2 regions of the Kribbella sp. NPDC056345 genome follow, and region 1 is predicted to be linked to the other one. Evidence: predicted binding sites of a transcription regulator. Region 1 holds the regulator's gene; the other holds the start of a gene.
The links. The regulator HrcA, encoded in region 1, represses chaperone genes, less so after heat shock. The targets are predictions, from matches to a motif close to TTGGCACTCGNNNNNNNCGAGTGCCAA.
Positions count from the first base shown of each region.

Region 1 (4,641 bases):
GCCTGGCAGATCGAGGCGTACCTACTGTCCGGCGAGGACAGCTCCGTCAGCGACCTGGACACCAAGACGATCGAGGTCCGCTAGCCCGGGAGCCTGCAGTGTGGGGTGCATGTTGGGCCGTTCACGGCGGCCATCCTCCCCAGCCGTTGTGAGGTGGGCTGGGGAGTCCTGACGGTTGTTTTCGGGTGGTTATGGTCCCCAGCTCGGTCGCCGAACCACCCAAGCGCTGGCCTCAGCGGGCCGCACAGCCTTATCAGCTCCAGCGGGACCGGGCGAGGAGCGCTGAGGCGGCGGCTACGCCGGCGGTTGACGTGCGGAGGACGGTGTTGCCGAGGCGGACTGGTTCGGCGGGGAAGGCGGCTAGTTCGGATGGGGCGATTCCGCCTTCGGGGCCGATGACGATGACGACGTCGCCGGTGGCCGGTACTTCGAGGTCGGCGAGTGGCACGGTTGCTTCTTCGTGCAGGATCACGGGGAGGGCCGCATTCTGCACGAGCTTGGCGATCTCCGGGGTGGTGGCGATCGGGGTGACTTCGGCGAACCATGAGCGACGGGATTGCTTGCTGGCCTCGAAGGCCCAGGCCTGCCACTTGGCGAGGGTCTTCGCGGATCGCTCCGGGTTGCTGCGGAACTGGCTGCGCTCCGCGTTCCACGGCACGATCACGTCGGCGCCGATCTCGGTCAGCATCTCCACGGCCAGCTCGGCCCGCTCGCCCTTCGGCAGCGCCTGGACGACGACGAGCCGCGGCGTACCGGCCGGGTCGCTGCCGCGCTGGTCGACGGTGACAGTCAGCCCGGTCTTCGAGGCGGTCGCGACCGGCCCTTCGGCCCAGGAGCCGCGCCCGTCGGTCAGGCGGATCCGCTCGCCGGGGCCGATCCGCCGGACGACGGCGGCGTGCCGGCCTTCCGCGCCGTCCAGTGTCAGCTCTTCGCCGTCGAGCTCGGCGGCGAAGAAGACCGCGACGCCCATGGTTTAGTGCTGGCCGAAGGCGTCGCGGAGGCGGCCGAAGACGCCCTTGTGGGCGGCCTGGATCTGGCCGTGCGGACGCTCCTCGTCACGCGCCACAGCGAGCTGCCGGAGCAACTCCGCCTGGCTGTCGTCGAGCTTGGTCGGGGTCTCGACGATGACCTGGACGATCAGGTCGCCGCGACCCGCATGCCGCAGCCGCGGCACACCACGCGCAGTCAGGGTCATCGCCGTACCGGACTGGGTGCCGGGGCGGATCTCCAGCGGGGTGGTCTCGCCCTCCAGCGTCGGCAGGTCGATCGTGGTCCCGAGCGCGGCCGCCGTCATCGGCAGCGTGACCGTGCAGTGCAGGTCGTCGCCGTTGCGGGTGAAGACCTCGTGCTGCTCGACCTCGATCTCGACGTACAGGTCACCGGCCGGACCGCCGCCGGGACCGACCTCACCCTGACCGGACAGCTGCACGCGGGTGCCGGTGTCGACGCCGCCGGGGATCTTCACGGTGACGGTACGGCGGGAGCGGACCCGGCCGTCGCCCGCACACTCGACGCACGGGTTCGGGATCGTGGTCCCGAAGCCGCGGCAGTTCGGGCAGGGGCGCATGGTGCGCACCTCGCCGAGGAACGAGCGCTGGGTGTGGGTGACCTCGCCACGGCCGTGGCAGATCTCGCAGGTGACCGGCTCGGAGCCGGCCGCCGCACCGGAGCCCGAACAGGTCGGACACAGTACGGCGGTGTCGACCTTCAGCTCGCGGGTCGTCCCGAACGCGGCCTCGGCCAGGTCGATCCGCAGCGGGATCAACGCGTCCTGGCCACGTCGCGTCCGCGGCCGCGGCCCGCGGGTGGCCCCGCCGGTCTGGCCGAAGAACGCGTCCATGATGTCGGTGAACGTGAACGCCTGACCGCCGCCGAACCCACCGGGCCCGCCACCGGCCGACGCGAACGGGTCGCCGCCGAGATCGTGCATCTGCCGCTTCTGCGGATCGCTCAGCACCTGGAACGCGCGGCCGATCTCCTGGAACTTGTGGTGCGCGTCCTCGGAGTCGTTGACGTCGGGGTGGTACTGGCGCGCCAGCTTGCGGTACGCCTTCTTGATCTCGTCCGCTGAAGCGTCACGGCTGACGCCCAGGACGGCGTAGTAATCGGTGCTCATACTCCAGACCAGGGGTTAAGTGAATGCGTCATGACTCAGCCAATATCTGGCTGACGTAGCGCGCGACGGCCCGTACGGCGCCCATCGTGCTGGGGTAGTCCATGTGGGTCGGGCCGACGATGCCGAGGGTGGCCAGCGCCTCCGACTTGGACCCGTAGCCGGTCGCGACCACCGAGGTGGTGGCCAGCTCCTCGTACGGGTTCTCGTGACCGATGCGGACCGTCAGGGTCTGCGGGTGGGTCGCCTCACCGAGCAGCTTGAGCAGGATGACGTGCTCCTCCAGCGCCTCCAGCACCGGCTTCACGTTCCGCTCGAAGTCGTCGCCGTACCGGGTCAGGTTGGCCGCGCCACCGACCGCGATCCGCTGCTCACCCATCTCGTCGGTGAACGCCTCGAGCAGGGTTGTGACGATCGCCGCGACCAGCGGGCGGTCGTCCGGCGCGAAGTTGTCGGCGACCGTGGCGAGCGAGGTGGCCGCCTCGGTCAGTCGCTGGCCGACCATGGCCGTGTTCAGCCGTGACCGGAGGTCGGCGACCAGTTGCTCGTCGATGTCCTTCGGCAGCTCGACGATCCGCTGCTCGACCCGGCCGTTGCTGGTGATCAGGACCAGCAGCAGCCGGCGCGGTGACATCGTGACCACCTCGATGTGCCGGACGCTCGACCGGTTCAGCGACGGGTACTGCACGATCGCGACCTGGCGGGTGATCTGGGCGAGCAGCCGGACCGTCCGCCGTACGACGTCGTCGAGGTCGACCGCGCCGCCGAGGAAGGACGTGATGGCCTTCTTCTCGGCCGCGGACAGCGTCTTGACCGTGCTCAGCTTGTCGACGAACAGCCGGTAGCCGGCGTCGGTCGGGATGCGGCCGGCGCTGGTGTGCGGCTGGGTGATGTACCCCTCCTCCTCCAGCGCGGCCATGTCGTTACGCACCGTAGCCGGGGAGACACCGAGGTTGTGCCGGTCGACCAGTGTCTTCGAGCCGACCGGCTCGTGGGTCGCGACGTAGTCCTCGACGATGGCGCGGAGTACATCCAGCTTGCGCTCATCCAGCACGCGACCACCCTCTCCAGCCTCTTGGCACTCAAAAGCTCAGAGTGCCAGTCTAGGCGGTGTCGGGCGACGCTCCCAACGGAACTGCTGCGGGGCGCGTCACTGTACTGGCCACATCAAGCGGCTGATCCTGGACCGCAGAGTCGATAAAAGACTCCAGTACGTCGAGCACGTGGTACGCCAGCTCGCCGTTCGCCCGGTGCGGTTCGCCGTTGCGCAGCGCCCGGGCCATGTCCGCCACACCGACGCCCCGACCGGCCCCGGCGTACCCGCCGGCTGTTGCCACTTCCGTCCACTCCCGCTGGGTCGGAGTGACGATCTCAACCGCCCCGTCGAAGCCATTGGGGTCCGGAACCGACAGACTGCCCTCAGTCCCGTGCACCTCGATCCGCGGCAACCGACCGGCCCACACGTCGAACGACATCAGCACGGTGGTCAGTGCGCCGGACTCATGCTCCAGCACGCCGGTCAGGTGCGTCGGAACCTCCACCGGGAAGACAGTCCCGGCCCGGGGACCGGTGTGGATCATCCGCTCCTGTTTCGACTGCCCGGCGCGCGCGGTGACCCGCCGTACCGGACCGAGGAGGGTGACCAGGCTGGTCACGTAGTACGGGCCCATGTCGAGGACCGGGCCGCCACCGGGCTGGTAGTAGAACTCAGGCGCCGGGTGCCACAGCTCGTGGCCGGGCGTCACCATGAAGGCGGTCGCGGCGTGCGGTACGCCGATGTCACCACGGTCGATCACGGCGCGAGCTGTCTGGGTGCCGGTGCCGAGGACGGTGTCCGGTGCGCAGCCGATGCGGAGGTCGTGCGCGGCGGCGTACTTGAGCAGCGGGTCGGCCTCGGCGCGATCCATGGCCAGCGGCTTCTCGCCGTACACGTGCTTGCCGGCGTTGAGAGCAGCCTGGTGTACGGCGGCGTGGGCGGCCGGAATCGTCAGGTTGATGACGATGTCGACGTCGTCGGCGGTGTACAGCTCATCGGGTGTGAGCGCGCGGATGCTGTCCGTGGCGACCGCCTGGGCGCGCGCGAGGTCCAGGTCCGCGACCGCGACCACCTCGACACCGGGCAGCTTGGCCAGGTGATCGAGGTAGGTCCCGGAGATGACTCCGGTGCCGACGATGCCGACTCGTGTCACTTGCTCGCCCACAGCAGCCCCCGCTCGATGATCGTGCGCACCTCAGGAACGTCGAAGTCGTCGAGCTTGTGACCGACCGTGCAGACGAACACCCGACCCTCGCCCCACGTGCGCGTCCAGACCACCGGCATCACGGCGCCCTCGATCCACGGGAAGTCCGGGTGCGTGTCGAACTTGGTGGTCGCCAGCACGTTGTTGGTCGGGTCCGCGTGCAGGTAGTACTGCTCGGTGTGGACGTCGAAGTGCGTGATGCCCTCGACGATCGGATGGTCGGCGACCACGTCGACGCGGTAGTCGATGAAGTTGTGCGGGTGCGAGACGAACTGCCCGCCGGTGACG
Region 1 is NZ_JBHJQQ010000001.1:50,032-54,672, forward strand. Features, by position in the region: gene ACFCV3_RS00275 (Gmad2 immunoglobulin-like domain-containing protein) at 1-84, shown strand, start outside; gene ACFCV3_RS00280 (16S rRNA (uracil(1498)-N(3))-methyltransferase) at 254-970, opposite strand; gene dnaJ (molecular chaperone DnaJ) at 974-2,116, opposite strand; gene hrcA (heat-inducible transcriptional repressor HrcA) at 2,145-3,167, opposite strand; gene ACFCV3_RS00295 (Gfo/Idh/MocA family protein) at 3,217-4,302, opposite strand; gene ACFCV3_RS00300 (ThuA domain-containing protein) at 4,299-4,641, opposite strand, start outside.

Region 2 (4,641 bases), on a different contig from region 1:
TGACACCGCGGTCGACACGCTCACGCTGGCCGGTCTTCTCAGCCGCGGTTGCGCACCCGACGACGCCGAGAACCTCTTGGCCGGCGAAACACTTCGGGGTACGACGGATGTCGAGCTGATCGACCTTGCCCGGATCCCGGTCGCCGTACTTCCGTCGCTGCTCGAGAATCCGACGCATCAACGCAAGACAGTCGACGCCCTGCTGGAGCTGATCGCGGGAAGCCAGGAGCTGTCCGGTTGCCCGGAACCACCGCGCCCTGACTTCCCGCCGTACCTGGACCAGTTCGTGCGGTCGATCGTGGAGTTCGTGTACTGAGTTACGGGCGAAGGCGCAGGGAGTCGCGGATCTCGGTCAGCAACTGCTGCTCGGTGGTCAGCGCCTCGTCTTCCGGTGCCGGCACCTCGCCACGCTTGCGACGCTCGGCCAGCTTGTTCAACGGCACCACGATGACGAAGTACACCGCGGCCGCGACGGTCAGGAAGTTGAAGATCGCCTGCAGGATCAGCCCGATCCTGAACTCCGAGTTGTTGAGCGTGAACGCCCAGACATCGCTGATGTCCGGCTTGCCGAAGATGGCGGCGATCAACGGAGTGATCAGGCCGGCGACGAGCGCCTCGACGATCTTGACGAAGGCTGCGCCGATGACGAACGCGACCGCGAGGTCGATGACGTTGCCGCGCATGATGAATTCTTTGAAGCCCTTGAGCATTTGGAGTGCCTCCACGAAGCGGATGTTGTACTCCGGTCAACGTAGGAGCGTGCGGCAGGTCACGCGAGGGCACGCGCCGTAGCGATCAACTCGTATCCGGGGTCAGGGCGACACTGATCCTGGAACTCGTCGTGGCCTGGGCCAGTCTGGCGGCGACGGCGGGGGAGACGGCTGTCACGATCAGGGCGCCGGTTGATCTCGATGCCGGCAAGGCGATCACCCGGACAGCGTGAGCCACGAGACCGGCGGACGCGGACGCCGTACTGGTCCCGGCGTAGAGGTCGAGACGATCACCGACCCGGAGTAGAGCGCCGACCTCGGCGTCGTCGATGCGGAACGGGTAGGCGACGGACCCGGATGGGACCAGACCTGGGCCGAGGAAGCGGGCGTCGGTGAGTGGCTCGCCGGCCCTGACCGGCCCGGCCAATACGCGCGCGGCAAGATCTGCGCCGGGTCTCAACGCTCCCGTGGGCACGGCATCAGCTGGGAGCTCGAGCGAGCGGAGGTGGTCGGGAGCGGGCACAGCTCCGCCGGGTAGGTCGCGCGCTGCAGCCAGGACGTCGACTGTCGGAGGCGGGGCGGGAGTGAGGGAGGTGAGGCCGAAGTAGACAGCGGCCGCCGCGGCGACGCCGGCCAGGAGGCGGCGGTGCCAGCGGGCGGCCCGGGAGAGATCGCGCAGGAACGAAAGAGTCTTCATGCCAGAGAAAGTACGAGCTTCTCCGGCGCCTCTTTCAGTTGTCCACAGGCCAATTTCAGGCGGCGCTGGAGGAACTGCCCTTACTCGACGACGAGGAGGAGTCCGAGGCCTTCGCCGCGGGCTTCGAGTCCGACGAAGTGGTCGACGGCGTCGAGGTCGAGGACGACTCCGACTTGGCCGGGACCGCGCTCTTACCGGACGAGCGGCTGTCGGTGCGGTAGAAACCGGAGCCCTTGAAGACAACACCCACTGCGTTGAAGACCTTACGCAGCGTGCCCTGGCACGCCGGGCAGACGGTCAGTGCGTCGTCGGTGAAGCTCTGCCGCACCTCGAGCGCCTCACCACAGTCGGTGCACTGGTACTGGTACGTGGGCACGGTTGGTTCCCTTCAGGCCGCTGGCACTCCTACTACTCGACTGCTAATAATGCGTCAGCGGCCCGAAGTATTCCAAACTCCCGTCTCAACTGCGCCCCGCAGCCCCGCCCGGACGCAGCGCGACGACCCCTCGGAACGCAGAGCAACGCAAAGTTCACCGGGACCCCATTTGGGGCCAGGGGCCGCATTCTCTACGGTTGGGTCCGTGCGTCGCCTGCTTCGAGCCGTCATCATCTGCGGTATCGCGCTCGCCACGGTTCTCGTGGTGATCGCCGGTACTGCTGTTTTCGTCGTCCGCCACTCCTTCCCGACGTACGACGGGACGGTCGAGCTGGCGGGTCTGGACGCCGATGTCGAGGTGGTCCGGGACAGCAACGGGATCCCGCAGATCTACGCCTCGAACCCGGCCGACCTGTTCGCCGCTCAGGGCTATGTGCACGCACAGGACCGGTTCTTCGAGATGGACTTCCGCCGGCACGTCACCGCGGGCCGGCTGAGTGAGCTGTTCGGCCCGGACGCGGTGGAGACGGACAAGTTCGTCCGGACGATGGGCTGGCGGCGGGTCGCGGAGAAGGAGCTCGGCCTGGTCAGCCCGTCCACGCGGCAGTACCTGGACGACTACGCCCGCGGTGTGAACGCGTATCTGGACAAGCACAGCGGCTCCGGCCTCAGCCTGGAGTACGCCGTACTCGGCCTGGATCCCAACGGTCGTCGGGACTACCGTCCGGAGCCGTGGACCGCGGCCGACTCGCTGGCCTGGCTGAAGGCGATGGCCTGGGATCTCGGCGGCAACATGGACGAGGAGCTCAACCGGACCAAGCTGCTGGCGACCATCCCCTCGAAGAGCGTCGACAGTCTCTACCCGGCGTATCCGTTCGACCGGAACGAGCCGATCGTCCCGACCGCTTCGGTCGGCGCGGACGGCAAGTTCAGCGCGACTCCGCCGGCCACCAACGAGCTCCGGCGCGGCATGCTGACCACCGACCTGCTGAAGTCGCTCGACTCGGTGGAGAAGGTCGCCAAGGGCCTGCCGCAGCTGCTTGGTCAGGGCGACGGCATCGGTTCGAACTCATGGGTCGTGTCCGGTGACCACACCGACAGCGGGAAGCCGCTGCTGGCCAACGACCCGCACCTCGGCGCCACCATGCCGGGCATCTGGTCGCAGGTCGGCCTGCACTGCACCAAGCTGAGCCGCACCTGCCCGTACGACGTCTCCGGCTTCAGCTTCGCCGGACTGCCCGGTGTGGTGATCGGCCACAACAATGCGATCTCCTGGGGCTTCACCAACCTCGACCCCGATGTCCAGGACCTGTACCTGGAGCGGATCGAGGGGGACAACGTCCTCTACAACAACCGCTGGAAGCCGCTGACCAAGCGTGAGGAGACCTTCCAGGTCGCCGGCCAGGACGAGCCGGTGAAGATCACCGTGCGGGAGTCCCGGCACGGCCCGATCATCTCCGACGTCGGCGCCGAGGAGCGCGAGACCGGTGAGCTGGCCGCGCGGCGCGACAAGGCCGACAAGGCGTACGGCGTCGCCCTGCAGTGGACCGCGCTCCGGCCGGGGAAGACCGCCGACGCGCTCTTCGCGATCAACCGCGCGCAGAACTGGAGCCAGTTCCGCGATGCGGCCAAGCAGTTCGAGGTCCCCTCGCAGAACCTGATCTATGCCGACACCGAGGGCCACATCGGCTACCAGGCCCCCGGAATGGTTCCGATCCGCAAGATCGCCAGCGGGAAGTGGCCGGTGGCCGGCTGGGACCCGCGCAACGACTGGACCAGCTACATCCCGTTCGACGCGATGCCCACCGAGTTCGACCCGGCCGACGGGATCATCGTCACCGCGAACCAGGCAGTGGTGCCGAAGTCGTACCCGTACTTCCTGAGCGACAGCTGGGACTACGGCTACCGCTCACAGCAGATCCTGGACCGGATCAAGGCGGCCGGCACGCTGGACGCGGCCAAGATGGCGTCGATCCAACTGGACACCAAGAACCGGGCCGCCGAGATGCTGGTGCCGTCGCTGCTCAAGATCGGCATCAACGACGCCTTCGACCGGCAGGGGCAGGACACCCTCAAGGGCTGGGACTTCACCCAGCCGGCCGACTCGGCACCGGCGGCGTACTTCAACGTCGTGTGGCGCAACCTGCTCACGCTGACGTTCCACGACCAGCTGCCGAAGTCGGCCTGGCCGGACGGCGGCTCCCGGTGGGTCGAGGTCGTGCACACCCTGCTCGGCCAGCCCAGCAACAGCTGGTGGGACGACCTGCGGACGCCACAGCGGGAGAGTCGCGACGACATCCTGCGGCAGGCGCTGGTCGACGCGCGTGCGGAGATCACCAAGAAGATGGCTCGCGAGCCGTCGAACTGGCGGTGGGGCCAGCTGCACAAGCTCACGCTGGAGAACCAGACGCTGGGTACGTCGGGCATCGGCGTGGTCGAGAAGCTGTTCAACCGCGGTCCCTACGAGCTCGGTGGCGGTACGTCGATCGTGAACGCGACCTCCTGGGACGCAGCGGTCGGGTACGGCGTGACCGCGGTGCCGTCGATGCGGATGGTCGTCGACCTGTCCGACTTCGACAAGTCCCGCTGGATCAACCTGACCGGTACGTCGGGCCACGCGTTCTCGAAGAACTACACCGACCAGACCGAGTTGTGGGCCAAGGGTGAGACCCTGCCCTGGGCGTTCACCCGCGGTGCTGTCGAGGCCAAGCGCGAGCACACGCTCACCTTCACCGGCAAGCCCGAGCGTTAACCGACCGGCAGCAGTCCGCGCGGTGTGAGCGCCGCGTGGACCAGGTGGTCGTGCGGATCGGACGGTAGCGAGTCGACGACCTCGGAGTCGTAGACGGCCGCCCAGA
Region 2 is NZ_JBHJQQ010000030.1:507-5,147, forward strand. Features, by position in the region: gene ACFCV3_RS42260 (hypothetical protein) at 1-316, shown strand, start outside; gene mscL (large conductance mechanosensitive channel protein MscL) at 318-725, opposite strand; gene ACFCV3_RS42270 (Flp pilus assembly protein CpaB) at 796-1,407, opposite strand; gene ACFCV3_RS42275 (FmdB family zinc ribbon protein) at 1,463-1,783, opposite strand; gene ACFCV3_RS42280 (penicillin acylase family protein) at 1,989-4,535, shown strand; gene ACFCV3_RS42285 (5-formyltetrahydrofolate cyclo-ligase) at 4,532-4,641, opposite strand, start outside.
Region 2: ACFCV3_RS42275 (FmdB family zinc ribbon protein) is a predicted target of HrcA. The motif match lies at 1,804-1,830, and genes of this name have one in related genera.